Linked DNA regions of Prochlorococcus marinus str. MIT 1214. The protein of the gene in region 2 binds, or shares a complex with, the protein of the main gene of each other region. Links are inferred from orthologs where the notes say so. Each region holds a gene or a part of one and is shown on either strand. Other genes may lie near its edges. The genes, in order: rpsG and tig.

Region 1 (12,347 bases), 190 kb from region 2 along the record:
TCTATTTGAAATCCTTTGTTTTAATCTAAAAAGTAAAGCCTCAAGATTAATTTCTTTATCCTCAATATCAACTATCCATTGTGTAATAAATGGTTCATTTTCTCTTGCAAGTTTGCCTAAAACTTCTTCATGAACAGGAACATCTCTCCACCCTTTGGAAGTTAACCCTAAAGACTCAGCTTCCCTCTCACATATCTTCTTCGCTATTTCTCTATTATTTGGATCTTTAGGCATGAAAATCATACCTATCCCTGATCGTTGGGGATCGCATTGTTTAGCCGTGGCCCAAACTTGCTTTAAATATGACCATGGAATTTCACATAAAATCCCTGCACCATCACCCGAGTCGCCATCTCCGCCGCAACCACCTCTGTGCTCCATACAGCTGAGACCACGGACTGCCTGAGATAAGACCCAATGATTTTGTTTGCCTTCAACGCTAGCTATGAAGCCAACACCACAAGAATCTTTTTCCCCAGAAAAGGCATCAGGATAGGTGCTATCGCAATAGGGCCAATTTGATCTTGATGTTCGTTGGTGCATGTTTTTAACTTACTATTTTTTCTTTTCTTACAAAAGTGCTATCGGTAAGCTTGAAAAAGCTGATTAGAATAATTTGATAGATCCTAGGGTTACATCTTAAACATCTTTGTCTACTAAGAAGTTTTTTATTCAATACTTTCTTGAAAATATTTTGTACTTATGCTTAAACCTGAATAAAAATAAAATATTAATTGAAAAAAACTATGAATTTGGGTGGTTGACCAAGTAATCTGAAGAATTGTTGAATCTGGTCGAACCTAGACCAAATATTAAATTAATGCCAACCATTCAACAGTTGATAAGAACAGAGCGAAAGACTCTTAAAACAAAGACAAAATCTCCTGCTTTGCGAGGTTGTCCAGAAAGGCGAGGAGTATGTACAAGGGTTTATACCTCAACTCCCAAAAAACCTAACTCGGCTCTTAGGAAAGTAGCTCGTGTCAGATTAACCTCAGGTTTTGAGGTAACTGCTTACATTGGTGGTATTGGTCACAATCTTCAGGAACACTCTGTCGTTTTGCTCAGAGGTGGCAGAGTTAAAGATCTACCAGGAGTTAGATATCACATAGTCAGAGGAACTCTTGATACTGCTGGCGTTAAAGACCGTAGACAGTCAAGATCAAAATATGGAGCTAAATCTCCTAAAGAATAAAAAATTATTTTGATTTATTGAATTTCCCCCATACATTTTTATTTCATGTCAAGAAGAAACGCAGCTGAAAAAAGACCTGTTCTCCCTGATCCTCAGTTCAATAATCGATTGGCAAGTATGATGGTCCATCGATTGATGAAGCACGGGAAGAAATCAACAGCTCAAAAAATTCTTTCCGATGCCTTTGGGTTGATTAACGAACGAACTGGTTCAGACCCCATTGAATTATTTGAAACAGCAGTGAAAAATGTCACACCTCTTGTTGAAGTTAGAGCTAGAAGAGTTGGTGGAGCTACATATCAGGTTCCAATGGAAGTCCGTCAAGAAAGAGGGACAGCAATGGCACTCAGGTGGTTGGTAAATTTCTCAAGATCAAGAAATGGAAGAAGCATGGCTCAAAAACTTGCTGGGGAGCTTATGGATGCAGCTAATGAAGCTGGAAATGCAGTGAGGAAGAGGGAAGAGACCCATAAGATGGCCGAAGCAAATAAAGCTTTTGCTCATTATCGCTATTGATTTAGGTCAAATTTTTCTATTTAAATTCTCAAAATATTTCTTTTTTAGCATGCTTAGTTGTAGAGTCCATGCGCATTTTAAAGCCCTTTAGTCGGAGTATTTTCTGTGGCACGCGCCTTTCCTTTAGAACGAATTAGAAATATCGGGATTGCTGCACATATTGATGCTGGTAAAACCACTTGTACTGAAAGAATTCTTTTCTATTCAGGTGTTGTTCACAAAATGGGAGAGGTCCATGATGGTGCCGCAGTCACCGATTGGATGGCCCAAGAAAGAGAAAGAGGAATTACCATTACAGCTGCGGCAATTTCGACTACATGGGACGATCACCGTATAAATATCATTGATACCCCTGGACACGTTGACTTCACTATTGAAGTTGAGCGCTCGATGAGGGTTCTTGACGGTGTAATAGCTGTCTTTTGCGCGGTGGGTGGAGTACAGCCTCAATCTGAAACAGTTTGGCGTCAAGCCGATAGGTATTCAGTCCCAAGAATGGTATTTGTCAATAAAATGGATAGAACTGGAGCAGATTTCCTTAAAGTACATGGCCAAATTAAAGATAGATTAAAAGCTAATGCAGTTCCAATTCAGTTACCTATTGGAGCCGAAAATGACTTGAAGGGCATCATTGATCTAGTAGAAAATAAGGCATATATCTATAAAGATGATCTTGGCAAAGATATTGAGCAGACTGATGTTCCATCAGATATGGTTGATTTAGTCTCTGACTGGCGAGCCAAATTAATGGAGTCAATAGCAGAAACTGAGGAAGAATTGCTTGAAGCTTTTCTAGAAAATGGTGAGTTAACAATTGAACAACTCAAAACTGGAATTAGGGAAGGTGTTCTTAAGCATGGTTTGGTTCCAATGTTATGTGGTTCAGCTTTTAAAAATAAAGGGGTTCAATTATTGCTGGATGCAGTAGTTAATTATCTCCCTGCACCTGTTGATGTCCCTCCTATACAGGGTTTGCTTCCTAATGGGAAAGAAGCTGTTAGACCTTCCGATGATAGCGCTCCATTTAGCGCGCTTGCATTCAAGGTAATGGCTGATCCATATGGCAAATTGACTTTTGTTCGTATGTATTCCGGTGTCCTTGAAAAAGGAAGTTATGTTCTTAACTCAACTAAGGATGCAAAAGAGAGAATATCTAGGTTGATCATTTTAAAAGCTGATGATCGTGAGGAAGTCGATGAATTAAGAGCTGGGGATCTTGGGGCTGTGCTTGGTCTGAAAAATACAACAACTGGAGATACTTTATGTGCTTCCGAAGAGGCAATTGTTCTCGAAACTCTTTATATCCCTGAGCCAGTTATTTCAGTTGCGGTAGAACCCAAGACAAAGAGTGATATGGAAAAGCTAGGGAAAGCGCTGACATCTCTCTCTGAGGAGGATCCAACGTTCAGAGTCAGTACCGATCAAGAGACAAATCAAACTGTCATTGCAGGAATGGGTGAACTTCACCTAGAGATTTTGGTGGATCGTATGTTGAGAGAATTTAAGGTAGAGGCAAATATTGGAGCACCTCAAGTTTCTTATAGAGAAACAATTAGAGCCAGCTCCTCAGGTGAAGGAAAATTTGCAAGACAAACAGGAGGTAAAGGGCAGTATGGTCATGTTGTTATTGAAGTTGAGCCAGGTGATCCAGGGACTGGTTTCGAGTTCGTAAATAAAATCGTAGGTGGTTCTGTTCCAAAAGAATATATAAAACCTGCTGAATCAGGAATGAAAGAAACGTGTGAGTCTGGTGTGATTGCTGGCTATCCTTTAATTGATGTAAAAGTTACATTGGTTGATGGCTCTTATCATGATGTTGACTCATCAGAGATGGCTTTCAAAATTGCTGGCTCAATGGCTTTCAAAGATGGAATCAAGAAGTGCAATCCTGTCCTTCTAGAACCTATGATGAAAGTTGAGGTAGAAGTGCCTGAGGACTTCCTAGGCTCTATAATTGGAGATCTGTCCTCTAGACGAGGTCAGGTTGAAGGTCAATCCATCGATGATGGACAATCCAAAGTCCAGGCAAAAGTGCCATTAGCCGAAATGTTTGGCTATGCCACTCAACTCCGATCAATGACTCAAGGTCGGGGTATTTTCTCAATGGAGTTCAGCACCTACGAGGAAGTCCCTCGTAATGTTGCTGAAGCAATTATCTCCAAGAATCAGGGCAATTCCTGATCTCTAAAATTTACTAACCAACCCCCGATTCTTTAAAAAAAATGGCTCGCGAGAAGTTTGAGAGGAACAAACCTCACGTCAACATAGGTACTATTGGCCACGTTGACCATGGCAAAACAACACTTACTGCTGCAATCACAAAGGTTTTAGCCAAAAAAGGTCAAGCCGAAGCGCAAGATTACGCTGAAATTGATGGAGCTCCAGAAGAGCGTGAACGCGGGATCACAATCAACACTGCTCACGTTGAATATGAAACTGATGGTAGGCATTATGCTCATGTTGATTGCCCAGGTCACGCTGATTATGTAAAAAACATGATCACAGGTGCTGCTCAGATGGATGGTGCAATTCTTGTTGTAGCAGCTACAGATGGAGCAATGGCACAAACAAAAGAGCATATTCTTTTGGCCAAGCAGGTTGGTGTACCTGCATTGGTTGTTGCACTAAACAAATGTGACATGGTCGATGATGAAGAAATGATCGAACTTGTAGAAATGGAGATACGTGAACTTCTCACAAGTTATGACTTCCCTGGCGATGACATCCCTGTTGTTCAAGTTTCAGGATTAAAAGCTATTGAAGGAGAAGCAGATTGGGAGACAAAAATAGATGAATTGATGACTGCTGTTGATTCTTCCATTCCAGAACCAGAACGTGAAATTGATAAGCCTTTCTTAATGGCTGTAGAAGACGTGTTCTCAATTACTGGTCGTGGAACAGTTGCTACTGGACGAATTGAAAGAGGAAAAGTAACAGTCGGAGAGGAGGTCGAAATTGTAGGAATTAGAGATACAAGACTTACAACTGTTACCGGTGTCGAGATGTTTAGAAAACTTCTTGATGAAGGTATGGCTGGAGACAACGTTGGACTTCTATTACGAGGTATCCAGAAGGAAGATATTGAAAGAGGAATGGTTCTTGTTAAAAAAGGATCTATTACTCCTCACACTAAATTTGAAGGTGAGGTTTATGTATTGAAAAAAGAAGAGGGTGGTCGTCATACCCCTTTCTTTGCTGGATATCGTCCTCAGTTTTACATTCGTACTACTGATGTAACAGGTCAAATTACTGCATTCACATCTGATGATGGCAGTAACGTTGAAATGGTTATGCCCGGTGACAGAATAAAAATGACTGGAGAATTAATAGCTCCTGTTGCTATTGAGCAAGGAATGAGATTCGCAATTCGCGAGGGTGGACGTACCATTGGAGCTGGAGTAGTTTCCAAAATTATTGAGTAATGATTAAGAGGATGACTTGTAATTTATTCAGGTCATCCTTTAAATTAAATAAACAAATGAGCTAATTGGTTCATTTTTAAAAGAACCTAGAAAACCTAATTACCTTTTGGTAATACCATTATGTCAACTGCAATTGCACAGCAAAAAATACGCATACGCCTAAAGGCTTTTGATAGGAGAATGCTTGATTTGTCTTGCGAGAAGATTATTGAGACTGCAGACACTACAGCAGCTTCAGCAATAGGGCCTATTCCTCTTCCAACAAAGAGAAAAATTTATTGTGTTCTTCGTTCGCCTCATGTTGATAAAGATTCAAGAGAGCATTTTGAAACAAGAACACATAGACGAATTATCGATATTTACAGCCCTTCAGCAAAGACTATAGATGCTTTAATGAAGTTAGATCTTCCTAGTGGAGTTGATATAGAAGTTAAGCTCTAGAGCTTTTTCTCTCAAACCAGAGATTGATTACCTAGGATAGATTTAATTAGGAAAACCCATTTGAGCGAACTTTCAGTTAGGGAGTTACCACTTTTCCCATTGCCTGAGGTTGTGCTTTTTCCTCAGGAGTACTTGCCACTTCATATTTTTGAGACGCGTTACAGGGTGATGCTTCAGTCTGTATTGAAATCCGATAGCCGTTTTGGAGTTGTTAGATGGGATCCAATAGCAAAAAAAATGGCAGATGTTGGTTGTTGTGCTGAGATCATCAAGCATCAAACCTCACAAGATGGTAGAAGCAATATTGTTACTATTGGACAGCAAAGATTTAGAATTCTAGAAATTATTAGCGAAACTCCTTTTATTAACGCTTTAGTTAGTTGGGTTGATGATGATAAAATATCAGATCAAAAAAAACTAATAGAACTAAAGGACTCCGTTGCTATTGCTCTCAGGGATGTAGTTTCGCTGACTTCGAAATTAACTGAATCTGAGAAGGAACTCCCTGATTCTTTGCCTGATATCCCCAGAGAATTGTCTTTTTGGATAGCTGCTCATCTTGGAGGCCCAGTAGCGAGTGAACAGCAAAATTTATTAGAATTAACAAATACCGCGCAACGTTTAGAGAGAGAATACGAACTTCTTGATCACACAAGAAGACAACTTGCTGCAAGAACTGCTTTAAAAGATACTTTTTCAAATGCTGATCAAGCCAATAATTAATCATGCAATGGATATTAATTTTTTTATTTAGTGCTTTTTTGCTACTCACCTTAAGTACTCAATGGCTCAAGAAAAGTCGTAGATATGATTCTGTTAGCAGTGTTGCATCGTCATATGATTCATGGACTAATGATCGATTATTAGAAAATCTCTGGGGCGAACATATTCATCTTGGCTTTTACGAAAAACGAAGAATAAAAAAAGACTTTAGGAAAGCTAAGGTTGATTTTGTTCATGAATTAGTTCGTTGGAGCGGTTTGCATAAATTACCAAAAGGCTCAAGGGTTTTAGATGTAGGATGTGGAATTGGCGGAAGTTCAAGAATATTATCTAACCACTATGGATTTGATGTTATTGGTATTTCCATAAGTCAAGAACAAATTAAAAGAGCAAATGAATTAACAGATAATAAGGATTTTTGTCGTTTTGAGGTAATGAATGCACTTGACTTAAAGTTTGACAAAGGTAGCTTTGACGGCGTTTGGAGCGTTGAAGCTGGTCCTCACATGCTTGATAAGCAAACCTTTGCAGATGAGATGCTCAGGGTTCTTAGGCCGGGGGGTGTTTTGGCAATTGCAGATTGGAATCAAAGAGATTCAAAAAAGCATCCTTTAAATTCATTTGAAAAGTTCATTATGAATCAATTATTAATTCAATGGACCCACCCTGAATTTTCAAGTATTGAAGGATTTAAAAACAATTTATTAAATAGTCCTTATTGTGGATGTTCTGTTGAGTCTTCTAATTGGACAAAATACACAATTCAATCTTGGAATGAATCTATATATGAAGGTTTTAGAAGACCTTCATCCATATTAAAATTAGGGCTCAGATCAATCCTGAAAGCATTTAGAGAAATTCCAACGATACTGATGATGAGATGGGCTTTTTCAACAGGTTTGATGAAATTTGGAGTGTTCAAATCAAGAGGATAAATTACTCACCTTCTGATCCGAAATAACATCCAAAATTAATTATTTGATTGCAAAGTGGAGATAACTCCTCAGTAATTCTCCCAAAGTCTTTTTTATTAGAATGATTTAAATCAAGATCTATGAAAAAAACATACTCGCCTAATTCTCTTTTAGAGGGACGAGATTCAATTCTACTCATATTCAGGCCAAGATTTGCGATACAATTCAACGCCTTTAGTAATGCACCTGGACTATTTGACTTAAGAGAAAAAGCCATACTTGCTTTGTTGCCATCTACTTTTATGTTCTTCTTACTCAGAAGAACGAACCTAGTGCAATTACCTTCGATATCATTAATTGGATAAGCCAGAACATTTAGTTCTTCATTTGCATCTTTGGATCCTATCGCGGCTCTAAATGAGCTACCTTTAACCATTCTTATCGCCTCTGCCGTGGAATTGGTTGGTAGATGAACTGCATTTGGAATATTGTCGTTTAACCACTGGCTGCATTGAGCAATTGCCTGAGGATGGGAAAGTACCTCTGAAATAGTTGATATTGATCCGCTGCTCATTAAGGAGTGCTTGATAGGAAGTACTAGTGCTCTGTGAATAAATAGATTTTCATGTCTCCATAGAGAATCTAATGTTGTTGTAACGCCACCTTCTACTGAATTTTCAATTGGTACTACGGCTGCTTCACAAAGATTGTTTGCAAGATTATCAACCACAGACCTTAAGCCTTTGTATGGCGAGAACTGTGGGGATTCAAGCCTTTCTAAGGCTGCTAGCGCTTTTGCTGCCTTCTCTGCGTATGTTCCTTTAGGTCCAAGGTAGGCCACTCGAGTTGACATTAGATAAAAAAAATGGGGTAAATGCCGATAAGATCAAGCTGAACAAGTTTTTGATAATGTCTCTTGCCTTTAAAGCACGACAAAAAATTGATCTAGTTGTTCAAGATAATGAGGAGCAACTACCTGATTATCTCTTACAACAGGAAAGAGTTGTAGGAGCAATGCTTGATCCTAAGAAATTGACTCCTTTGGGGCCAGGTAGCTTTAGATACGAAGTCACAAGTTTTCAGGTTTTTCAACTGCAAATAAATCCAGTCGTATCAATAGGTGTAGAAAATACTGATAGGAAAATCAGAATGTTTGTTACCGAAAGTCACTTGGATGGCTTGGGATTAGTTGATGATTTCGATTTAACTTTAGATGCAATTCTGGAAGCAAAACCATCAGGCCTTGGAGGTGAAGCGCTTTTAGGTGTGACAGTCAGTCAACCTCAGCTATTGAGATTAATTCCTCCCAAAATGCTCGAGTCAACTGGGCAAACAATATTAAATGGAATTTTGTTAGGAATAAAGGCTAGGGTAGAGAAGCAGTTAATTGTTGACTTTAATAATTGGTGTAAAGAAAATTAGTTACAAAATTAATGTCTATCTATTTTCAATTTGGAGAGAAAACTTTTTCGGTGGAGTTTTGTTGCACCTTCTTTAATTAAGTTTTTTCTATGTATTTCAGTTCCATACCCTTTGTTTTTTTCAAGTCCATAAAGACTGTATTTGCGGGCTAGTCGTTTAATTAATTCATCTCGGGCTTCTTTAGCTAGAACACTGGCAGCCGCAATTGATGCGAAATGACTTTCACCTCGAATCTGTGTTTTTTGCTTCCCTGGCCACAGGCGAATGGGTAACATTCCATCCACAAGAATTAATTCTGGTGGGGATAGAAATTTTTCTAATGCTCTAAGCATCGCTTTTTCAGTAGCCTCTCGAATACCGATACTGTCAATTTCTCTTGCTGAGGCCTGACCTATCGACCAAGCTAATGAGTTTTTTTTTATTAAAGGAACCAAGTTATGTCTTTGTCGGGGGCTTAATTTTTTACTGTCTTGTAAGCCTTGATTTAAGAGATTTTCTTCGTGCGCTTTGCTTAATATTACCGCTCCTGCGAAAACAGGACCAAATAAACAACCTTTCCCTACCTCATCAACTCCTGCAGTCAGTGATTTCTTATCTTTCATGTTTAAGAAGAAGCTGAAGATCTCCTTCTTTTTCGTCTTGGATCCTCATTGACCTCTTGTGATTCCGTGGAAATTAATTCATTGTTATCATTTACTGAAAGATTATCAGCACCAATTAATTCATTAGTATGTTGATCTAACTCTATATTGATTTTCTCTTCTTCTTTAGAATTAGTTGATTTTTGTTGACTAGAGCTATCTGTCTTGAGACGAATAAGATCCTTATTATTTTTTTGACGCTTGACATTGGAATTATTAAATGTGCTTTGTTCAGTTTTCTCAAGTATGTTATTTTTTTCTTCTACTCCTGTCTCTTCCCCAGGTCTAATAATGTTAACAGTATAGTTTTCAGATATTGGGGTCTGTTCTAAAAGAAGGATAGGATCTAAACCCATCAAACTATAAACTAGCTCTTCATTGCTATTCATCTTTATATTTAGGATAGTATTCTCTTTCTTTTTATTATTGTCTAAACTAATATCGTCTCTAATTATATCTGAGGATGTAGGCATTAAAGTATTAGTTGCTTGTTTATGATCTTCATTTATTAAGTTTGTTTCTATCTCTTTCCCTTTATTAATACGCTTCTTTTTGGTATTATTTTCTTGTATAGATTGTAAATCTTCACCTGCGATTGAAGATGAATTTATGACACCAGCTTCTGGCGAGCTTGTTAAATTAATATCTTGAATAGTAATGTTTTGAATACGACCATCTACTTGGGAGTTGGGAGAAGTTTTCCCAAATAATTCATATATATTTTGACCTTGTCTTTTTCTTGTAAGCTCAACAAGTCCAAGTTCTGTAAGTGAAGCTATTTGTGGCCGCGCTGAGTCTCCATTAATAGCAGATGTGAAATGTTCTAATAATTGAAGTTGGTCTCTTTTTGTATCCATATCTATAAAATCAATGATGATTACTCCACCTATATTCCTTAATTTTAATTGTCTTGCTATCTCAATAGCTGCTTCACAATTAGTCCATAAAACTGTTTCTCTGGAATTCGCAGATCGTGTAAACGAGCCTGAGTTGACATCAATAACTGTCAATGCTTCTGTTGGCTCTATTATTATATATCCACCAGAGGGAAGATCTACTCTGGGCTTTAATGCTTCATTAATTGAAGATATGACTCTATATTTTTCTAAGATATTTTTAGAATCGCAATGTAATTCTATTGCTAGTTCTTTACTATCTTTGCCAATAAAACTTTTAACACGATCAATCGCTTCCGTATTATCTACAACAATCTGAGTAACGTTTTGACCTGTATGATCTCTCAGAATTCTATGAATAAAGTCTTCATCTCTATTTAAGAGAATTGGCGGACTACAACTCTCAGATGCTTGTTGAATAAGCTCCCATTGTTTGAGAAGATTTTCAAGATCATCAATTAAAAATTCTTCAGAAATATCCTCTGCTTCTGTTCTGATTAAAAGACCAGTACTTGGGGGCTTGACTAGTACTCCTAATGCTCTAAGACGATTTCTTTCACTTTCTTTGTTTATTCTTCTCGAAATATTTACACCTTGTCCATAAGGTTGGAGTACTAAATATCTACCAGGAAGAGCTATATTTCCAGTTAATCTTGGTCCTTTTGACCCAGTGGGCTCTTTCATTACTTGAACCAATACCTTTTGCCTTGGTTCGAGTAACTCTGTTATTCCTGCAGTTGTGTTTTTTAATCTAAGGGGACCTAAATCATTGACATGAATAAAACCATTTTTTTCACTTTCTCCAATATTGACAAAAGCAGCATCAATCCCTGGAAGAACATTTTCAACGGTTCCTAAGAAAATATCTCCGATTTGGTAGCTACCTTGAGCTACGATTAATTCATCTATTCTTTCATCCGTGAGCAGAGCGGCAATCCGCAAATGCTCAGCAATAATAATTTGCTGGGGCATATAAGATTTTGAGCTTTTTAAGCTATTAAAAATTGATTAGCAGAAAAACTGCAAATAGAATTGTTGGAAATTTTTAACGCCTAACAAACTTAAAGAGATTTTTGAATACTGTTCGGTGTGGGAATTAATTATAATTCGGTTGAAGTCGCTGGAGTTGCCAACGTTTAATCTAGGTGTCCCTTTAAGAAAAACTGACGTTAATTGAGAACCTTAGGGGCTTAAACCCTTTTCATAGATCTCAAAAATAATACTAACACAGGATCACTTTTAATTTAATTTAATTGCTTTAAGTTCTAGCCCCTGTTAAAAAATTAGTTTTTAAATCTGGAATCATCTTTGTTTCAAGATTTGAAGGCGTTTCAGGGATTATCCTGAACTTAAATTTAATGTTGGCGATTTTCAAGTGGTACAAGTTAATGCTAATTACCTGAAATTAAAAGCAGGCTATCTTTTTCCAGAAATTTCTAGAAGAATTAAAGATTTTAGCACTAAGAATCCTAATGCTGATTTGATCCGCCTAGGAATTGGTGATGTTACTGAACCTCTGCCTTTAGCTTGTCGTGAAGCCATGAAAGCGGCCATTGAGGAGATGGGAACTCGAGATGGCTTTAGGGGCTATGGCCCAGAACAGGGGTATCAGTGGCTGCGAGAAAGCATTGCTGAAAATGATTATGTTTCTCGTGGTTGTGAAATATCAGCGGAAGAAATCTTTGTTTCAGATGGCTCCAAATGCGATAGCAGTAATATTTTAGATATTCTTGGGAAGGAAAATAAGATAGCTGTAACTGATCCTGTATATCCTGTATATGTCGACACGAATGTGATGACAGGTAGGACAGGAGAATCTAACTTTGCAGGGGAATATAAAGGTTTAAGTTATATTCCAATTAATTCAGAGAATGGATTTGAGGCGCCAATTCCAGAAGATAGATTTGATTTAATTTATCTGTGCTTTCCTAATAATCCCACTGGTGCAGTAGCAACTAGAGATCAATTAGTTTCTTGGGTGAAATATGCAAAAGAAAATAATTCTTTGATTCTTTTTGATGCTGCTTATGAAGCTTTCATCAAAGATGACTCGATCCCTCATTCGATTTTTGAAATTGAGGGATCTAGAGATTGTGCAATTGAGTTTCGATCTTTTTCAAAAAATGCCGGCTTCACTGGCACAAGATGTGCTTTTACAGTTATTCCCAAATCTTTAA
Region 2 (7,457 bases):
TTAAGTCGACCATTGATGAGTGGTGGTGGTAAATCAGGAGCTCTGAATTCTGTATTGAATAAAACTGATGGAGAATGGTTATTTATTCTTGACGCGGACGCACAACTACAGAGCAATGTATTACTTAGAGCAATAGCTCTTGCTTTGCATGGGGGATGGTCTGCTGTGCAGCTAAGAAAATCAGTTGTGAATTGTGAGTTGAGTCCAATTGCTTCATTTCAAGCAATGGAGATGGCAATGGATGCTGTTATTCAAAGGGGTAGACTTGCTTGTGGTGGTGTTTCGGAGTTAAGAGGTAATGGACAATTAATTAATAGAAAAGTTCTTGAATCTTGTGGAGGCTTTAATGAACAAACTATCACGGATGATTTAGATTTAAGTTTCCGGTTTTTATTAACCCGATCGCCAATAGTAATAATGTGGGATCCACCTATTCAAGAGGAAGCAGTTGAATCATTACCAGCTTTATTTCGACAAAGAAAAAGGTGGGCTGAGGGTGGTTTACAAAGGTTTTTTGATTACTGGCCCTTATTGATTTCAAAACGCTTATCAAACTTTAAGAAAATAGATTTATCTTGTTTTTTCTTGTTGCAATATGTTTTACCAGTTGTATCATTTATAGATTTTATTGTATCACTTATTTTAGTTGAGATGCCATTATATTGGCCAATATCTATAGTTGCATTCGGTATTTCTAGTTTAGCTTTTTGGAAAGGATGTTCTCAAAATAGTGAAGGTCCAAGAGTACCATCTCCTAATTTTATTAATATATTTGGAGCAACAATTTATCTTGCTCATTGGTTTATTGTTATTCCCTTTATAGTTTTGAAAATGTCATTATTTCGTAAGACTTTAATATGGGAAAAAACTGATCATGTTGGCTCATGATTAAGTTAATCTACTTATTCAAGATCGACAATTTCTCCATTAAAGAAGTCTGCAAATTGCTTAGCTTTTTGATCAATAGAGTTTGTATCTTTATTGATTATTTGTTCTACTTTCCTTTCTTTGATATGATTTTTTTCTAGCTCATTATCAGTTTTAAATTCATGTTTTTGTTTTATTTTTTGAGTGGGAGTTTCATCTTTTTTGTGATTGGATAAGTTTTCTTTGTGTTGTATTAAAATAACTTTAGTTGATGATCTTCTCGCTTTATAAAAAGCATCTTCAATAAGATTTTTTCGACTTTGAATCATATTTATCCATTTTTCTGAAATTGCTATTTCAGCAGAGTCAGAGTTCAAACTTATTAACTTAGCTTGTTGTGAAAGTAGCATTTTTGTTGAAGGAAGCTCTAACATTGCTATGACTTGTTTCCATATATCATCAAGATTCAAATTTTGACTTGTTTGAGACTCTTCTTCAGCAATTGTTCTTTTGATTTGTTTTATGTTGGTATTAGAATCTATATTTTTTAATAAATTATTTGAATTTTTTGGCTGAGAATCATCTGATATCTTTGTTTTTAAAAAGGACTTATTTATTCTGTTAATTTCTTTGGAATTGCTATTTGAAAGCATTCCAAGCAAATTAATTTCTAACCATAATTTTGGTTGATTACTGTGTCTTATATGGTTTTCTGATCCTTTTAATTGAGCTTGTAGACTGAGTATTTGATCAAGATTGATCGAAGTTGCTAAGTCTTTTAAACTTTTACTATTCTCTTGCGAAATATTACATAAATTTGTTGGCTGGTCGGTAATTTTTGTGACAACTAAGTCTCTTAATATAGATGCTATTCCATGTAATATTGCAATTGGCTCTTTTCCCTTATTAATTAGATTATTACAAATATTTAGAATAGAATTAGGATCTTTATTTAGTAAAGATTTAGCTAATATTATCAATTCTTCTTCTGGTACAGCCCCGATCAAATTAATGATATTTAATTGAGTTATAGGGGGAGGAAGTAAACTTACTTGATCAAGTAAACTTTCAGCATCTCTTAACCCTCCTTGAGAATGCTTTGCAATTAATGATATTGCCTCTTCGTTGATTGAAATTTCCTCTTTTTTAGCAATACTCATTAAATGCTTTTCTAAATCAGTTAAAGCGATTCTTCTGAAATCAAAGCGCATACATCTACTAAGAATTGTAGGCAAAACGCGTTGCGGATCTGTTGTCGCAAGGATAAAAACGACTTGCGCGGGAGGTTCTTCTAGGGTTTTTAGAAGTGCATTAAAGGCTGCAGTTGAAAGCATATGGCATTCATCGATGACATAAACTTTCCAGCGAGCTTTTGCTGGTGCAAATCTAGACCTTTCAATTAATTCACGAATATTCTCAACACCTGTATTAGAAGCGGCATCAATTTCAATTACATCTAATGCATTACCAGAGCTAATCCCCTTACATAATTCACATTTATTGCAAGGCATGGTTGTAGATTTTTCACTTTTTAAGCAATTTAAAGATTTTGCAAAAATTCTTGCACTTGATGTTTTACCTGTTCCTCGAGGCCCAGTAAATATATATGCAGGTGCAATTCGATCACTGATTAATGCTTGTTTTAATGTAGATGTAATTGGATCTTGTCCAACAAGCTCGTCAAAGTTGGTTGGACGATATTTATGATGTAATGGCTCATAAGTTTTTATCATTTTTAATTAAAATATCTATAAATTTAATCTTGATCTATTTGATCATATTCAAAATTGAAAATCATTCATCAAATATTTGACTAATTTAATTTTTGAAAATTTTACAATTAAATTTGAGAAAGGTATTCAAAAAGTTGATTCTATCTAAGCAGATTCCTTAACGATCCTTTTTTCATTAGATAAGAGTGGAACCACTTTGCCACCAGTAATTTCATCAACCATTTTTTTTGTTACGTTGAAATTTTTAATCTTAGTTTGAGATGGAAGGTTATACATTAGATCTAGCATGATTTCTTCAACAATTCCTCGCAAAGCTCTAGCTCCAGTTTTTCTTTTAAAAGCTTCTTGCGCAATTGCTTCAACAGCATCTTCATCAAATGAAAGCTCTACATTATCCATACTCAATAAGGTTCTAAATTGCTTTACTAAGGCATCTCTTGGTTCTGTAAGAATAGATTGAAGTGCTTTAGCATTCAATGGTTCTAAGATTGCACTTACAGGCATTCTTCCAATAAATTCGGGAATTAACCCGTATTTCACCAAATCGTCAGGCTCAAGATCATTAATTAAATCTGCACCAACACGATCTCGATTGGATTTGGTTCTTACCCTAGTTTCATTTGGTATGAAACCAATTGAATTTTTACCAAGTCTTCTTTGAACTACATCGTCTAAGCCAACGAATGCTCCACCACATATAAAGAGTATTTGGCTTGTATCAATTTGAATAGAATCACCATAAGGATGTTTCCTCCCTCCTTGAGGAGGCACGTTTGCAACAGTACCCTCGAGCATCTTTAGAAGAGCTTGCTGAACGCCTTCTCCCGAAACATCTCTAGTAATGGATGGGTTTTCACTTTTTCTAGCAATTTTGTCTATTTCATCTATGTAAATAATTCCTCTTTGTGCTAAAGCCACATCCATATCTGCTTTTTGTAGGAGACGTAAGAGAATGTTTTCTACATCCTCCCCAACATATCCTGCTTCAGTAAGAGTTGTTGCATCTGCGACAGCAAATGGAACGTCTAGCATTTCAGCTAATGTTTGGGCAAGTAATGTCTTTCCGCATCCAGTAGGGCCAATTAATAAAATATTAGATTTTTGTAATTTTGTGGCTGTTAAATCAGTTTCGCCAGCACCGTCCCCTTTCCATGCAAGTCTCTTGTAGTGGTTGTAGACAGCTACAGACAAGATTTTTTTTGCTGGTTCTTGCCCCACGACCTGATCATCTAAAAACTTTTTAATTTCAATGGGCTTTGGTATGGAAGCCAAAGTGGGGGCAGGTTTAGCTGTTGTTGTGGCAGGTTTAGCTTTACGAGTTTGTTCTTGTCCACTTCTTTGATGAGTTGGATTATCAATGAGTTCTTCATCTAAAATTTCGTTGCATAAGTCGATACATTCATCGCATATGTAAACTCCTGGACCAGCAATGAGTTTCCTCACCTGATCTTGGGCCTTGCCACAAAAGGAGCATTTAAGATGGGCCTCAAATTTTGCCATCGAGCTCTATAGAAAACAGGGTAGATAGACCGAGCATTAATTTTATTCAGTCTCAGTTAATAGGATCATTGAGGATTGATGCCTTGTCAGCTTTCCTTAATGATTCATATGGAGTTGAGATTGGAAACCACTTTGTCGATCAGGCCATATTCAACCGCTTCTTGGGGAGAAAGAAAGTGGTCTCGATCAGTGTCTTCTGAAATCTTTTCAATATCTTGCCCAGTATGCTCAGCTAAAAGTGAATTAAGAGTCTCTTTTAAATAAAGAATTTCTTTTGCTTGAATTTCAATTTCCACAGCTTGACCTTGAGCTCCACCAAGAGGTTGATGAATCATAATTCTTGAATTGGGCAATGCAAGTCGTTTACCTTTTGTTCCCCCAGACAGAAGAAAAGCTCCCATGCTTGCAGCAAGCCCGAAGCAAATTGTTATGACATCAGGACTAACTTGCTGCATGGTGTCATAGATAGCTAGCCCCGCAGTTACAGATCCTCCAGGAGAGTTAATGTACAATTGAATATCTTTTTCTGGATCATCAGCTTCTAAAAAAAGCATTTGTGCCACTAATGCATCAGCAACTTGATCATTTACATCGGTTCCTAGAAAGATGATTCTTTCACGAAGTAATCGGGAGTAAATATCAAATGCCCGATCACCCTGACCTGATTGTTCGATTACAGTTGGCAAAACTCCTGGCCCTGAAGATAGATAGGAGTTATTCCATAAACTATTAATGGGGTGATTTTGTCTTGCTTCAATCAACTTGAACTTTAGATAGCTAATAATTCTAATCTATGTGTAGAAACTAGGATTTGGGTGTTTTAGAACTTTTCTTTTCTGTTTTTGTTGTTGTTGTTGTCTTTTTAGAACTTTTCTCCTTGCTTTGATCCTTAGTTTTTTTCGGGGCTTTTTCTACAACCGTATTATTTTCTTCCAGCCAAACAAATAATTTATCTTGCAATAATTCATCAGTAATAACTTCTTTGAGACGATTTTCATCGATATTTTTTTCGTTTGAAAGTTTTATATCAGCTTCTACTTCTTTGAGTTTTGAATTAATTTCTTTTTGTGAAACCTCAATTTTTTCCGACTTGGCCAAAGCATTTAAAGCAAGTTTTTGACGAAGCTTTTTCTCTGCTTCTCCTTTTGAAGACTCCATTAGCGATTTCACAAGCTCTGGAGTAAACATTGATTTCACATCAATGCCTTGCTGAGCAAAATTTTGAGCTGTTTGTTCAACAATGATTCGAACTTCTTGGTCAATAAGACTTTTTGGAAGTTCAACTTCCAGCTCATTGACCAAAGCGGCAAGAAGGGAGTCTTGGCGATTTTTTGCTTGTTTTCTATCAGTATCTTCTTTAAGCCTCTTCTCCAGATCCGCTCGTAAGTCAGTCATATTTTCTTTATCACTTGCTTGCTTGGCAAATTCGTCATTTAGTTCAGGTAATTCTTTGATTTTTAAATCTTCAAGACTGACTTTGAATTCAGCTTTTCTCCCTTTTGCATCTTCTTGATGATAATCCTTGGGAAATTCACAATTTAATGTTTTTTTATCACTAATGTTCATTCCAATCACACCCTCAATGAATCCAGGTATCATTCGGCCTTCTTCAAGTTCTATTTCTATTGAATCCGCGCTTCCTCCTTCAATTTCGCTTCCATCATCTGAGAAATTTCCTTTAAAGCTTAATAGGGCAATATCTCCTTTTTTTGCGGCACGATTAGTAACAGGGACCTTAGTTGCTAATTGAGTTCGGGATTGCTCAATAAGTTCATCTACTTTCTTGGGGTCAAAGCTTAAATTCTCTACTTCAGCAGTTAGACCTGAAGATTTTTTTAAAGTTGGGATTGGGGCAATATCAGTTTCAAGTTTTAATTTAAGAGATTTTTCAGGGTTGAAATTCTCCAAAATAGTTTCAAAGCCATCCTCGAGTTCTGGCTCACACAAGGGTTCAATTCCTTCCTGATCTAATGTTTGTGTCCAAACTTTTTGCAACAGTGATTCTAATGCAGAGGCTTGTATCCTTTTGACTCCAAGTTGCTGCACTACTACTGCTTTTGGGACTTTGCCTTTGCGAAAACCTGGGATTGAGATAGATCTGCTGAGTTTGCTTAAAGCTTCGTCATAACTATTTTTACATCGATCTGCGGGCACCTCTACCTCTACAGCAATTCTGCTATTAGGTTTCGAACTGGTTTTTACTTTTAATTTGGCAGCACTCATTGAAACGGAATTCTCAAATTTGGTTAGCGTAAGAAAGCGTTAATTCACTTCCAAAGCTATTGTGGCCTAAAAAGCATCGAAAAATTTGTTATTTGTTGATTTTTCCAATAAGAAAAAATTTTTTGTTAAACCTTTTAATTTTCTTCATCAAGTTTGAACCCACATTCTCTTCTCCCAAATAGACCTCTTACAGTTGCGATTCTAGGATCGAGTGGAGCTGTAGGTAAGGAATTATTGGCTTTACTTGAAGAGAGATCTTTTCCTATTAAAAAATTAGTTTTACTAGCCTCTCATCGATCCGCAGGGGAGATTCAGACTTTTTGTGGAAATGAGTTGAAAGTTGAAGAGACAACTAAAGACAGCTTTAAAAATGTAGATTTAATTTTAGCTTCAGCTGGTAGTTCAATATCTCGGAAGTGGAAAGATTCAATTCATAATTCTGGAGCTTTAATGATTGATAACTCAAGTGCATTTCGAATGGACGAGAATGTTCCTTTGGTTGTTCCTGAAGTCAATCCTGCCGATGCAAGTAAACACAAAGGTTTAATTTCTAATCCTAATTGCACGACTATTTTATTAGCGTTGGTTCTATCTCCATTGACCAGACATATTCCTATTAAAAGGATAGTTGTCTCAACCTATCAATCCGCCAGTGGTGCAGGTGCCATGGCAATGGAAGAATTAGAAAAATTAAGCAAAGAAGTTTTAGAGGGAAAAACTCCAAACAGTAAAGTTCTTCCTTACTCCTTGGCATTTAATCTTTTTTTGCATAATTCACCTTTGCAATCGAATAATTATTGCGAGGAAGAAATGAAAATGGTTAATGAAACCCGAAAGATTCTAGGAGATCCAGAACTTTCTTTGACCGCAACATGTGTCAGAGTTCCTGTTTTTAGGGCCCATTCTGAAGCAGTAAATATTGAATTTACAAAGCCATTCCCAGTCAAAGAAGCATATGAAATTTTGGAATCCTCACCAGGAGTGGAGATACTTGAGGATGTGGAAAACAATCGTTTTCCTATGCCACAAGATGTAACTGGTAGAGACCCCGTATCTGTAGGTCGAATAAGGCAGGACATTAGTAATCCCAATGCTTTGGAACTATGGTTATGTGGAGATCAAATTCGCAAAGGT

The links.
Region 1: the proteins of tig (region 2) and rpsG are in contact, whole or in part, in a crystal structure (PDB 3GTY), measured with the Thermotoga maritima proteins. The link is inferred for Prochlorococcus marinus str. MIT 1214 from one-to-one orthologs. Residues at the interface, in WP_004081061.1 of Thermotoga maritima: Glu122, Val124, Val129, Leu130, Tyr133, Glu188, Gly259, Ile262, Tyr263, Glu266, Ser270, Glu273, Gln274, Glu277, Arg308, Gln311, Ile312, Ser315, Tyr316, Glu325, Arg329, Arg336, Leu363, Phe366, Trp367, Arg373, Leu377, Arg381, Leu384, Glu387; in WP_004081843.1 of Thermotoga maritima: Lys34, Lys52, Lys55, Glu59, Arg62, Gln63, Glu66, Asn67, Lys69, Val71, Arg95, Ala109, Lys110, Lys111, Gly112, Arg113, Pro114, Glu117, Glu121, Ile124, Ala125, Tyr127, Asn128, Asn129, Thr130, Gly131, Lys135, Asp139, Arg142, Met143.

The regions. Positions count from the first base shown.
Region 1 is NZ_CP114777.1:1,054,261-1,066,607, reverse strand. What follows is about bases 1-2,975. They hold rpsG (30S ribosomal protein S7), read left to right. Parts: upstream 1-1,240; coding sequence 1,241-1,711; downstream 1,712-2,975. Other genes in these bases: fusA (elongation factor G), read left to right, coding at 1,817-2,975; rpsL (30S ribosomal protein S12), read left to right, coding at 821-1,195; gltB (glutamate synthase large subunit), read right to left, coding at 1-543. Also shown: more of fusA, read left to right, coding at 2,976-3,892; tuf (elongation factor Tu), read left to right, coding at 3,934-5,133; rpsJ (30S ribosomal protein S10), read left to right, coding at 5,254-5,574; O5639_RS06155 (LON peptidase substrate-binding domain-containing protein), read left to right, coding at 5,635-6,297; O5639_RS06150 (methyltransferase domain-containing protein), read left to right, coding at 6,300-7,232; pheA (prephenate dehydratase), read right to left, coding at 7,234-8,064; O5639_RS06140 (DUF1997 domain-containing protein), read left to right, coding at 8,121-8,633; O5639_RS06135 (ribonuclease HII), read right to left, coding at 8,642-9,235; O5639_RS06130 (Rne/Rng family ribonuclease), read right to left, coding at 9,238-11,142; O5639_RS06125 (LL-diaminopimelate aminotransferase), read left to right, coding at 11,546-12,347.
Region 2 is NZ_CP114777.1:1,251,349-1,258,805, reverse strand. What follows is about bases 4,115-7,046. They hold tig (trigger factor), read right to left. Parts: upstream 6,324-7,046; coding sequence 4,905-6,323; downstream 4,115-4,904. Other genes in these bases: O5639_RS07105 (aspartate-semialdehyde dehydrogenase), read left to right, coding at 6,477-7,046; clpP (ATP-dependent Clp endopeptidase proteolytic subunit ClpP), read right to left, coding at 4,205-4,861. Outside these bases: O5639_RS07130 (glycosyltransferase), read left to right, coding at 1-888; O5639_RS07125 (DNA polymerase III subunit gamma/tau), read right to left, coding at 903-2,600; ATP-dependent protease ATP-binding subunit ClpX, read right to left, coding at 2,745-4,100; more of O5639_RS07105, read left to right, coding at 7,047-7,457. UniProt on the Bacillus subtilis protein: Involved in protein export. Acts as a chaperone by maintaining the newly synthesized protein in an open conformation. Functions as a peptidyl-prolyl cis-trans isomerase.